One region of the Thiomicrorhabdus sp. genome, then DNA from elsewhere that is predicted to be linked to it. Evidence: predicted binding sites of a transcription regulator. Region 1 holds the regulator's gene; each other region holds the start of a gene.
What was found. Region 1 encodes PhoB, which activates phosphate uptake and scavenging genes when phosphate is short. Its sites were predicted from a motif close to GNNTGTCATAAAACTGTCANAT; they were not measured.
Positions count from the first base shown of each region.

Region 2: ACORJQ_RS08070 (glycosyltransferase family 4 protein) is a predicted target of PhoB. The motif match lies at 1,461-1,482, and genes of this name have one in related genera.
Region 3: ACORJQ_RS00340 (BtaA family protein) is a predicted target of PhoB. The motif match lies at 1,622-1,643, and genes of this name have one in related genera.
Region 4: ppk1 (polyphosphate kinase 1) is a predicted target of PhoB. The motif match lies at 1,772-1,793, and genes of this name have one in related genera.

Region 1 is NZ_OY759719.1:2,468,041-2,471,228, reverse strand. It holds gene pstB (phosphate ABC transporter ATP-binding protein PstB) at 1-50, shown strand, start outside; gene phoU (phosphate signaling complex protein PhoU) at 107-847, shown strand; gene phoB (phosphate regulon transcriptional regulator PhoB) at 878-1,576, shown strand; gene phoR (phosphate regulon sensor histidine kinase PhoR) at 1,579-2,865, shown strand; gene ACORJQ_RS11175 (inorganic phosphate transporter) at 3,118-3,188, opposite strand, start outside.
Region 2 is NZ_OY759719.1:1,826,185-1,829,372, forward strand. It holds gene ACORJQ_RS08065 (DMT family transporter) at 1-102, opposite strand, end outside; gene ACORJQ_RS08070 (glycosyltransferase family 4 protein) at 136-1,305, opposite strand; gene ACORJQ_RS08075 (MarC family protein) at 1,578-2,201, opposite strand; gene ACORJQ_RS08080 (host attachment protein) at 2,450-2,887, shown strand; gene hxpB (hexitol phosphatase HxpB) at 3,094-3,188, opposite strand, start outside.
Region 3 is NZ_OY759719.1:86,306-89,493, reverse strand. It holds gene ACORJQ_RS00345 (GNAT family N-acetyltransferase) at 1-204, opposite strand, end outside; gene ACORJQ_RS00340 (BtaA family protein) at 207-1,556, opposite strand; gene ACORJQ_RS00335 (glycerate kinase) at 1,787-2,911, opposite strand; gene ACORJQ_RS00330 (response regulator) at 3,147-3,188, shown strand, end outside.
Region 4 is NZ_OY759719.1:2,669,201-2,672,388, forward strand. It holds gene ACORJQ_RS12085 (EAL domain-containing protein) at 1-1,315, shown strand, start outside; gene yidD (membrane protein insertion efficiency factor YidD) at 1,308-1,625, shown strand; gene ppk1 (polyphosphate kinase 1) at 1,871-3,188, shown strand, end outside.

The DNA.
Region 1 (3,188 bases):
ATCCGCAAGTAAAACGAACTGAAGACTATATTACTGGTCGATATGGTTAAAACATTTTAAAACCATTTGATTACTGTTTTTAAAACTTGTGCATAGGAATAACAAAATGGAAAGAGAACTTTTTAAGTCCCACATCTCTGGTCAATACAATCAGAATTTAGAAGAACTATTTAATCACATTCTTTCAATGGGTGGGCTTGTTGAGGCTCAGATTAAAAGCACTGTTGAAGCTGTTAAGTGTGAAGATAAGAGTTTAGCTAAAGAGATTAAACAAGTTGATAAGATTGTTAATAAAGAAGAATTAGAGATTGATCGTTTATGTGCACGTGTATTGGCACGACAACAACCAACTGCTTCAGATTTGCGCTTGGTAGTCAGTTCTATTCGTATTGCTGTTGACTTAGAGCGAATTGGTGATGAGGCTGTTAATGCATCAAAACTGGCAACTAAAATGTCTAAAGTTAAAGAGGTACCTTGCGAGGTTTTGCCTGGTTATGGTGCCCTTATGGAAATGGTGTCAATTGATTTAGATGTTCTTAAAAAAACATTAAATGCCTTTGCACAACTTGATATATCTCAGTTAGGTGATGTTTTTGATGACGATAATCGAATTTCTGAGATAAAAAAGAAAGCATTAATAGAAATCAATGAAGCTTTGAATAATAATACAGAAGACTTAGCAGAATATATAATGCAAATGTTCTTTTCTATAAGAGCTTGTGAACGTATTTCAGCCCATATTGTAAATATTGCCGAAAGTATTATTTACTTAGTCAAAGGTAAAGATGTTCGTCATATGAATTCTGAAAAATTAGATTCATTTTTAAGTACTTTAAGTAAAGAATAAATATAAATTATTAACTTTTGGGGAGTCTTTATGGGGCAAAATAAAGTGTTAGTTATCGAGGATGAAGCTGCTATCCGTGATATGTTAAAGTTTACTTTAACAGCCTCTAACTACCTTGTTAGTGAGGCAAACAATGCAGAAGAAGGTTGGAAAATTGCCCTAAACGACGCACCTGATTTAATTCTTTTAGATTGGATGATGCCAGGAACTCCAGGAGTAGCTTTAGCTCAAAGGCTTCGTCAAAATGATAAAACAAAAGCAATTCCCATTATTATGCTAACGGCACGTGGTGAAGAAGAAGATCAAGTTAAAGGGTTTGACTCTGGTGTTGATGACTTTGTAGTAAAGCCGTTTTCACCTAGAGCGTTAATCGCCCGTATTCAAGCGTTATTGAGACGTCAAACCAATGAAAAGGTTGACGTTAATCAGTTTACAGCGGGTAGTATGCGTTTAGATTTAGAGTCACACCGTTTTTACGTTGCTGATGAAGAAGTAAGATTGGGACCAACGGAATTCAATTTAATTCATTTCTTTATGACGCATCCAAATAGAGTCTTTTCAAGAGCACAATTATTGGATCATGTTTGGGGCGTTAACGTTGTGGTTGAGGAGCGTACGGTTGATGTTCATATCAGACGTTTACGTAAGTTATTAGAACCAACTAATGTTGCGGATTATATTCAAACTATTAGAGGTTCTGGTTATCGCTTTTCGGTTGTTGAGGATTAATTTTGCTGACTAACGGTATTAAGCGTGAATTAACCTGGATTGTGACCATTGCTTGGTTAATGCTGTTTTTTGCCTGGATTACTGGTTTCTGGTTGGCTACATTGTTGGCTTTCATTGTTTTTTACATGGCCCGTCAATTATGGAGCATGAAAAGATTTGAAGACTGGATGGATGCCCGTAAGCTAAATACTCATCCTCCCGCTTCAGGTTTTTGGAGTGAACTAACTTATTTAGTGTCTAAGAAGCAACGAGCTTTAGAAAAACATGCCGACCTGAATTTTTATAAATCAGAGCAATTTAAAGCAGCCTCAATGCTCATTCCTGATGCAATTGTCTCACTTGACCAAAGCAACAATATTGAATGGTTTAACACCGTTTCTAAGTCTCTTTTAGGTATAAGACGTCAAGATAAAGGCAGTAAAATTGAATCCGTTATTAGACAACCGGAATTCATTCAATATCTCAAAAAACGAGATTTCTCAAATGCGTTGACGGTGAACTCTGCCTATAAAATGTCACGTACTTATCAAATGCAAATTATTCCATATTTTGAAAATCACAAACTTTTAGTGGTTAGAGATATTACCGAACTTTACCAGTTAGCTCAGATTCGCCGTGATTTTATTGCCAACGCCTCTCATGAATTACGTACACCACTCACCGTGCTTAGAGGTTATTTAGAGGTCATGCTTGACACGCCTGGAGAACACCAACAAAACTGGCGTTTACCTCTCGAACATATGGAAACTCAATCACATCGAATGCAGTCTATTATTGAAGATTTACTCACTCTATCCACTATTGAATCAGAGTCTATTACGGCTGAAAAAGAACTGGTTGATGTGCCTAAAAAATTAAAACAACTTGAAACTGATGCTCAGCAGTTAGGTGGAGAAAGTCATCGATTTTTCTTTGAGATTGATGAAACGCTCAAAATCAATGGTTATCCTGAACCTCTAAAAAGTGTCTTTATGAACCTGGTGTCTAATGCGGTCCGTTACTCGCCAGACGGGGGTGATATCTATGTGCGTTGGTTTGCCAATAAGAAGCACGTGGTATTTGAAGTAGAAGACAATGGGTTAGGTATTTCTCAAGAACATATCCCTCGTTTAACAGAACGCTTTTATCGTGTGGATAAAGATCGCTCACGTGTTACGGGTGGAACCGGTTTGGGATTAGCGATTGTTAAGCATGTTTTAGAAAAACATAACGCCTATTTACAAATTAAAAGTGTGCTTGGTAAGGGGAGTACTTTCCGCTGTGAGTTTCCAATAACTCTTGCTCAGTAAAAAGTTTTGATTATTGCAAGTGAAAGAGTCTAATAGTTAATATCAAAGATACGAAAAACACGATTGTCTTTTGATATTTATCCAGTGCTCACATAACAGAATACCAGGCCTGGTAATTTGTGGTAATTATAAAAACAGCAACATAAGAGTAGCAACACAAGAGTAGCAACACAAGAGTAGCAACACAACACTAAAGTAAGAGCAAAAAAGGGCATATAAAATGCCCTTTTTTGTATGCTTATTTTGTAATGTTTACGGAAGCATCATACCTCTAATTGTAAAGTAAATTAACGCTGCTAAAGTCGCAGACGCTGGAACAGTAA
Region 2 (3,188 bases), 640 kb from region 1:
GATAGGAAACCACGACTCAATAATGGTTAAACCAAAGGTATAAAACTCGCCTTTAGTTTGTGAACTCATTGCCATTACTTTAGATTTTGCACTTTCATTCATTCTATTTAATTACTCAGCAAGTGGTTATTCTGTTTAAACGGAATCACTAGTCGTTTTATAGACTAGCTTATGGACCTCAATAAAATGCTCAAAAGAATCCGCTATATTGTATTGTTCAATATGTGCTCTACTTTGTTGAGACCAGGCCTGTAAAATCGCTTCATTTTGTAAAGTATTACATAAAGCGTTTATCCAATCTTGTTTTTTATTGGCTTCAATAATCAGTCCAGTTTCATTCTCTAAAACCAATGATTGTGGCCCACCAATATCAGAAACCAAACAGCCCATTCCGCTAGCTTGAGCTTCCATAATGACCTGCCCTAAAGTATCGGTAATAGATGGAAACACAAACAAATCTGCGGAAGCATAAATCTGAGAAAGTCGCTCTCCGGTAACAGGCCCTAAAAAATAAGCATGGGTATTACGCAACTTGTCTGCCCATTTTCGATAACGACCTTCACCAATCATCACCAAATCGGCTTTTAAATCTGGATTTTCTTCACAGAATTTTGTCCAAACATCGACTAAAAACGGAATGTTTTTTTCAATATTGATTCGCCCAACATACAGGACCTTTTTACGACCATTCAATAAACCATAGTGTTGCCAAACTTCATTTAACTGATGCTGGGGATGAAACTTATCTAAATTGGTTCCAGGCGATAACGCTGATGCACGAGTGTAATCAATCTCAATATCACTCGCCATCACTTCTAAATAACTCTCTGATCTAGAAAAAACGTGAATAAACGGCTTATAAAATCGAGCCATTAACTTATCCGTTTGATGCTTTACCCATTTAAGGCCGCTTAAATCATACGCATAGGCCGGAAAATCCGTATGGTAAGTTCCCACCAATGGATAACCTAATTTTTCAGCCACATTCTTAGCCTGCCAACCAAAAGGCCCAGGTGTTGAGATATGCACAATATCTGGCTTTAACTCATCCAACTTGGCTTTAATGGCTTTTTTATTAGGCAACACCAAATCAAGCTCTTGGTAAAACGGCATTGGCACTCTAAAACGGTAAGGTAAATTATGAATGTATGGTTGCTCAGCCAACTCTTTAGGGGTTGAGGTGACAATGTGTAATTCAACGCCTGTCGTTGCCAATGTTTTATGAGCAAGCTCACCCATATCTTGAATAAAACGCGACACACCATTTAAATCGCCAAGGGTATCGGTAAAAAGCACAATCCTCATTTATAAAGCCTCATATCTGATTGATACAACATTCTGCTAAAACTATTTGATATAACTATTTGATATATCTACTTGATACGAAAAACATCTAGCAAATGAATATCAAATAAATAGTAGCAATAATAGGCTTCACAAAAGCAAAACGTATGACGACTAAATGACAGGTTTATGAACAAAATAAATTTTACCAGGCCTGGTAAATTGACAATAAATCAAAGTGTATTTTTAAAAGCTTATTCAAATAAAACTTCAAACAAAGCTTCAAATAAAACTTAGCTTAATATAGGAATATTAAAACCCGTAGAGATGCCTAATAGCATCAACTGCACACCAATAACAGTAAGAATCAACCCCATTAAACGTGTGATGATACTCATACCACCTTCTCCAATAACGGTCAAAATTTTAGAACTAAAAATAAAACAGGCAAAAGTAATGAGGCAAAGCACAAAAAATACCGATACCGTAACAATAATTCCCGTAAAACCGCCTGTGGCAGAATAATTCATCGCCGTCGCAATCGTACCTGGACCAGCCAATAATGGCATTGCCAATGGAGATACCGCAATATCGCCTTCATCACTGTTTTCAGCTGAATGTAATTTTGAGCCAGAACCATTCAACATATGATAACCAACAATAAAAACCAAAATACCACCCGCTATTCTTAGAGCTGGAAGGCTGATACCAAATGCTTGAAATATGAATTTACCGAGTAAAGAAAAGGCTAAAATCACCACAAAAGTTATCACAATAGCTTTTGCGGCAACGCGAAACTGCTCCGATGACTCTTTTTCTCCTACCAGGCCTACAAATGCGGCTGTATTAGCGATTGGGTTCATAATGGCAAAAAAACCCAAAAACACAGTAATTATCTGCGTATATAAATCACTCATCTCATATCTCTTAGTTATTCTTTAATTATCAATATTGGTTATTGATTGTACTTAGCCAGCAAATAAAAACGTAGCTTTTTAACGAATATTTATTTAGAAGAGCTTTATAAGTTTTGTACTGAAATACAAAATTAAAATAATTGCATAGGAAAATGCAATGAAGAAGTTCATCAAGGTTAAAGTAAATATATGTTTATGTTAAGCTTTTAATTGTATGATTGATTTTAACTCAAAGAAGAGGTATCAGTATGAATACAACCATCGGCTATGCAATCCTTGCAGATCTCGGAAACATTAAAGTCTTTTCGATTGATCAAACAGAGCAAAAAACAGTTTCGTTACACGCTTATCAGTCTATTGAAAATGCCGAAAGCCACGCTAAACTCTCTGAAATCTATAGCGATAAAGCTGGAAACTTTTCCAACTCAGTCTCAAGCAGACAAAGTTCCTATGAAAGTAAAGAAGGAATGAAGCAAACTCAACAGCTAATCGAAAATTTGAGTGCGTTTATCAATGAATTTGCAGAGCAGCATAATCACAAACTCTACCTGTCCGTATCGAATCCTATTCACACACAAATCAAAGAAAAACTAAGTGATTCAACTCTTGCCAAAATCAAAGCCTTTTTAGCTAAAGATCTTACCCAACAAAAAATTGAAAATATAATGAAAGCCTTTGAGCTCTAAAAACTGCAACAATCAAAAGCTAAAGTTAACTAGTCATGTTAAATCGGGGTTCTGTGCTAGGCTTCGCTATAAGCTAAGCCGCTAAGCCATAACCCTAAGTACAACTTCAACCCTGACAGCTCAGCGGTTGAAAACCTTAATTTATCCGCCACGTAAATTATCCGCCACATAAACATAAGTCATAAATCACAAATAAAGATGGCAAGTTAAATATCGCTCATTAATTTATGTAATTCAAATTCAGTAAAATCTGATAACTGTCTTAATTTTATATGAGATATATCAAATTTTTCATCTCCAA
Region 3 (3,188 bases), 310 kb from region 1:
CTCATCTTCAGCATAAGAGATATAAGCCGTGTAAGGAGAACATACATAGCTGTTATCAAACTCCTGATTGTTAAGAGTTGTTGGTACTGGCTCGCCATCCACAATCAGTACATCCAGTTTGGTCTGTACATTATGAATGGCTTGGCTTATACCTAGCTGTTTTAAAATTTCAATATAGGCAATTGATGGATGTGTTATATCCATAATTATAAAACTTCTTGCTGATAATTATGATTGTGTGAGTTGTGATCATGCAACTTCACCGCTTTACGAATATAAAGATGCACACCACCATAAATGCCAGAACGGTCTTGTTTAGTAAAGTTAGCATTATCAAAAGAATCTGTGTGCCATTCACTAAGAATATTGTGTGGTAACTTCTCTTCTAAAGGCGAGGTATCGCCCGCAGTGCGAAATACGACACGGGCATTATCCATAGCAGTTCGGTTAACCTCTTGCCATAGTTCGGTCAGTTGTTTGTCATCCATCCAATCTTGAGCGTCTAAAAATAGGTAAGCATTTAGGCTATTGTCTGGCAAATCTTTTAAGCGTTGGGTCATTGAGATATGGGTGACATTCACTCGATTAAAATGCGTGGTTAAACTCTCAAAATAATTGTGTTTAAGGTAGCGTGGTAACGCCTGACGTTTTTTAATGTCATAACTTCGGTTAAATGCTTGCCAAGCAAAGTAGTTATCTTCTAACGGAAAATCGCAAGCTAATTGTCTAGCACGTTCTTTAAGCAAAGAGTGCATACCAATTTGGGCCTCTTTTGAGTCACGGTTCATTTCATCAAATTGAGAAGGCGGAATACCCAAACTGTACATCACCATTGAACGATTACATAAAAACTTAAGTAACTTGGTATCGAAAATAGGGGCAACATGTTGGTTAAAAAGCTGTTCTTGTTCTACTAATGTGCGGGCTTGCATAATTTTAGAAATGTCGTGACCAAAACGTTTGCCAGTCCAGTGAATAAGACCAATAAAATGCCCTAACAAGCCATGTTTATAAAAGCCGTTAGTAAAGTAACTAATACGTTTTGGGCTCCAAGGACGTTCACGAGACTCCCAATAGGCCAGCGATTCTGAGTCTAAATGAGGTTTGATGTACGCCTCATAACGATCTAGGTTTTTTACTAAATCCGCACGTCCAAAAAAGTCAAAAAATGACTCATAACTTGGTAGGTGTTCAATGGCGGTAAGCTTGAGTTTAATGAGAGCAATATGGGCTTCATTCAAATCGACGACTTCAATACTTTGTGGCTGTTCTGTTAAGTAGTTAAGTACATTGCAACCACCTGACGAAATAGTAAAAATACGAGAATCTTGATTGATTTGTAAGGCATTAATATCGACTTCTGGGTCTTCCCAAATTTGGGGATAGACTAGACGATTAAACCAGGCGGTAAAAAGGCGGTCTAAAAATCCTTTACGAGAGAATATCGAGGTATTGTTTACAGCTGAGTCTAAAAGTTTGCGGGTATTTTTATTTTCGGTTTTCTTATTAGCGGTTTTTTGGTTTTCGTCAGGTAAATCAATTGCGGAGGTTGTCATGGTTTTTGCCCAATAATAAACACGTGGAATGTTATTGAGCATCATAAATGGCGGGTGTTACTACAATGTTACGCTTGTGTAACATAAAGATGAATTTACAACAGGTGAATTTAACGCATTTAAAACTTAAAATTACCAGGCCTGGTATTCCCTGTGGCCTTTTTGTTGATTAAGCACAGGGTAAATTGAAATCCAACGATTTGATAATCTGTTTATCTAATCAGTACAACTTACTTACCAAGAAGCGGTACGACGGATAAAAGCGTTTGCTGTAATAAATAATCGGCATTGCTCATCGCTTCGCGTTCATCCATGACTTTATTCACAATGCTAAAGATGGCTTTAAATTCAGGCAAGTCTTCAACTGAGCAGGTTAGACTTCCGCAAATACCAATGGTTGGAATGTTAAATTGATGACCTAATTGAGCAATACGCAACGGCAGTTTGCCAAAACGGGTTTGGTTATCAAAACGGCCTTCACCAGTAATAATGTAATCAAACGCTTGGGTTTTAATTAACTCTTCTAGTTGAAGGGTTTCATTAATTACATCAAAACCAGGCACTAAAGTAGCATTTAACAATCCCATAAAACCAGCAGCCATACCGCCAGCGGCTCCTGCCCCAGGTTCTAAATGAATCGCTGTTTTGGCATGGCTCTCTAACACTTGAGCGTAGTTAGTGAGGGCATTTTCTAATACCGCTAATTGATGAGGTTGTCCGCCTTTTTGCGGGCCAAAAATGGCTGTTGCTCCGCTTTCACCCAACAATGGATTGGTGACATCGCAAGCAATTTGCCAATCTATTTTTAAAAGATGATCAGGTATTTCGCCAATAGTGCTTAGATCTTTTAAAGCTTGGCCACCTAAATTAATAGCCTGGCCTTTACTGTCTAACATAGGCACACCCAAAGCCATTAATGCACCTGCACCACCATCATTAGTGGCTGAACCGCCTAAGCCTAAAATGATTTTTTTGGCTCCTAAATTAATGGCTTCTTGAATCAATTGGCCAGTACCGTAAGTGTGTGTACTTAAAGGGTTTAACTCTTCTTTTCTTATTTTTGTAATGCCAGAAGCCTGGGCCATTTCAATAATGGCGGTTTGACTCTCTTCTTGCCAGGCAAAACTGGCTTTGGTTTTTTTGCCTAAAGGTCCAGATACCCAAGCTGATTTAGCTTGACCGGCACCAGCACAAACAAAACTATCAATAAAACCTTCGCCACCATCAGACATGGGGCGCGAAAATACCACAGCATCGGGTTCAATGCCTTGAATGACCTGGGTGGCGATTTCGCAGAACTTGGAGGCGTCTAATGAACCTTTAAAGCTATCGGGAGCAATGAGATAAGTCGACATAAATAAAACCTTTTTAGCGTAAATTTTCTTTTTAGTAAGTCTTTATATGAATGAATTACGCCTTTGTAATCATTTGGATACGTTGTTATCTTAATAGATTAAGTAATGAGTTTGGGGTAATTATAAAAATTACTTTTTCTTATGAAGAAAAGTTTGATGCAAATTTTTTAATCGCCCCCCCAAAGTTGAATAAAACCTGGCAAAATGAAAGAGTTGACTTTATTAGGAGTAGAACATGACTTTTGCCAAAGGTTTTCTACAAAGCTTTATTTTTGTA
Region 4 (3,188 bases), 200 kb from region 1:
CCAGCTTGAAAACAGAACCTACTTTAAGGAAAGTGTTAACCAACTAATTAACAACAAACCTTCAGGCCATTTTGCACTGCTGTTTTTGGACCTAGATGGTTTTAAACAGGTTAATGACACCCTTGGCCATAACATTGGGGATGAATTATTAAAAGTAGTTGCAAAACGTATTCAAAACGCCTTACGTAGCAGTAATGGAGAGTGCCATATTTGCCGTTTTGGTGGGGATGAATTCGTTATTCTTTTAAAAGACAGTGATGAAAAAACTAGTTCACAAATTTCTTTACGATTGCTCAATCAAATTGAACGCGTTATTAAAATTGAAGAAGATGAGCTTCAAGTTTCAACCAGTATTGGGATTGCCCTGTACCCACAACATGGTGAAGATCTCGACACCCTTCTTAGACATGCTGATACTGCCATGTATCAATCAAAATCTTTAGGAAAAAACACCTACTCCATCTACCACGATGCCATGGAAGAGAGTGTTGCAGAAAGAAGCCTAATTGAAAAACACCTAAGAAAAGCTGTTCAAAACAATGAATTTCAACTGGTATATCAACCTCAAATTAATTTACTAACTGGTAAGGTAATTGGGGTAGAAGCTCTTATTCGCTGGAACAACCCTGTTTTAGGTTTTGTTGCACCTGATAAATTTATTCCTATTGCTGAAGAAAGTCATTTAATTCTTACAATTGGTGAATGGGTCACAAAAACTTGTATTGCCCAACTTCAAGCATGGAAAGATACCGAATTTGATTCTTTGCATATCGCTATGAACGTCAGTAGTGTGCAGTTTGAAAACCCGTATTTTATCGGCTTTGTAAGGAAGCTGATGGAAGTCTCAAATATTCACAACCACCTACTAGAAATTGAATTAACAGAACGCACGGTTATGAATAACGTTAATGAAAATATTGCACGTTTTAATCAAATTCGTTCTAGTGGTTTTGGTTTATCGGTTGATGACTTTGGAACAGGTTATTCCTCTTTGAGCTATCTAAAAAAATTCCCATTGAGTATTTTAAAAATTGATAAATCATTTATTGATGGGATTCCACAAGATGAAGAAGATATTATTATTACTACGGCTATTTTAAACTTAGCTCACAGTCTTAGTATGAAAGTGGTGGCCGAAGGCGTTGAAACCCAAGAGCAATTGCTTTATCTAAAAAATGTGCACTGCAATTTTGCTCAAGGGTACTTTATCAGTCGACCTCTCGCAATAAGCGAACTTGAAGCCTGGTTAAGAAACAACCAACTTAATTTTTATTACAAACACCCTAATTTAGCGATAGAGGCTACTGATGCGTAACCCTATAAGCTTGATAATTATTGGCCTAGTTCGATTTTATCAATTATTTATAAGCCCAATACTCGGGCCAAGATGCCGGTTTTACCCAACCTGCTCAAGCTACACGATCGAAGCCATAAAAACCCATGGGGTAATTTGTGGCTCATGGTTAGCCATAAAAAGAATTGGCCGCTGTCATCCTGCGAACCCAGGTGGAATTGATCCAGTGCCAAGTTGCGGTTGTAAGTCAAATTGTAAAGATCACCTCGAAGATGACTCTTTAGAACATCCAGATAAACAGGCTGATGACAAAAGCAACCAAAAATCTTAATACCTCTTCTTAATTCCTCATCTTAAGACCTCATCAAAAGATAATTGCACCCATCCCTATAATCCATTGATTCTGTTACCTTTTGTAAGCTCTGGATAAATCAAACATAATGTTTTAACTACTTGTAAATATATATTGCCTGCTAAGATTGTCATAATAATTTCTTATTAGTAGCCTGTATTCGCTCTCTAAAAGAGCTAAAATAATAAAATTGTCTTTATTTATGATGAGAGTTGAACCATAAAATGTCTGAAAACCAAGTTACCGAGCACGTAATAGAAGCTGTTACTGAAACGGCAGAGACTTTTCCACGCTATATCAACCGTGAAAAAAGCTTGCTTGAGTTTAATAGACGCGTACTTGCTCAAGCCAAAAATGATCAAATTCCTTTATTAGAGCGTTTGAAATATTTGTGTATCTCTAGTAGCAATATGGATGAATTTTTTGAGGTACGTTTAGCCAGTTTATTAGAACTTGCAAAAGATCCAAATGCATTGACTTTTCCGGACGAATTACCCGCCACGAATGTTGTCCATTTTTTGTGTGAAACGGCACATGACATAGTTGAAGATCAATATCACACTTTAAACAATATCCTTATTCCCGCTTTAGAAAAAGAGAACATTCGTTTTGTTCGCCGCAATCACTGGACTGACCAACACAAAGAGTGGCTCAGTGACTATTTTGAGCAGTCATTACAACCAGTGTTAAGTGCAGTAGGTTTAGACCCTTCTCACCCTTTTCCAAAGGTATTAAACAAAACGCTTAATTTTATCGTCTCTTTAGAAGGTAAAGACGCTTTTGGTCGTTCAAATGGTTTGGCGATTGTTCCTGTTCCACGCTCACTACCACGCATCATTAAGCTACCTCCAGAAGCCACTGATGGCGAAAATGATTTTGTCTTTTTATCCTCAATCTTACATGCCAATGTTTCTCGATTATTTCCAGGCATGACGGTTACAGGCTGTTATCAATTTCGTGTTACCAGAAACACTAACCTCTTTATTGATGAAGAAGAGGTTGATGATTTAATGAGTGCCTTGCGTGGCGAGTTAAGTGGTCGCCAATATGGTGGTGCAGTACGTTTAGAAGTAGCTGATAACTGCCCGCTTCACATGATTGATTACCTTCTAGACCGTTTTAAGTTAGACAGAAGTGCTCTATATGAAGTAAATGGACCAGTAAACTTGCACCGATTAGATGCGGTACCAGGCATGGCAAATCGTCCAGATTTACAGTTTGCGCCATACACCCAAAAAAATGTTTCTATGAAACAACGCCCATCTAAAAATGCCTTTAAACTGTTTACTCGTCATAAAGAAAGCAACAATATGTTTGATAAAATCAAACAAAAAGACATTTTATTACATCATCCATATGACTCTTTTACGCCAGTCATAGAGTTTTTGGCCAAAGCCGCAACAGACCCCGATGTATTAGCAATACGCATGACCTTATACCGCACGGGTGAAGACTCACAAATTATTAAAGCTCTAGAAAGAGCAGCTCAAAACGGTAAAGAAGTAACTGCCGTTGTAGAACTTCGGGCCCGTTTTGATGAAG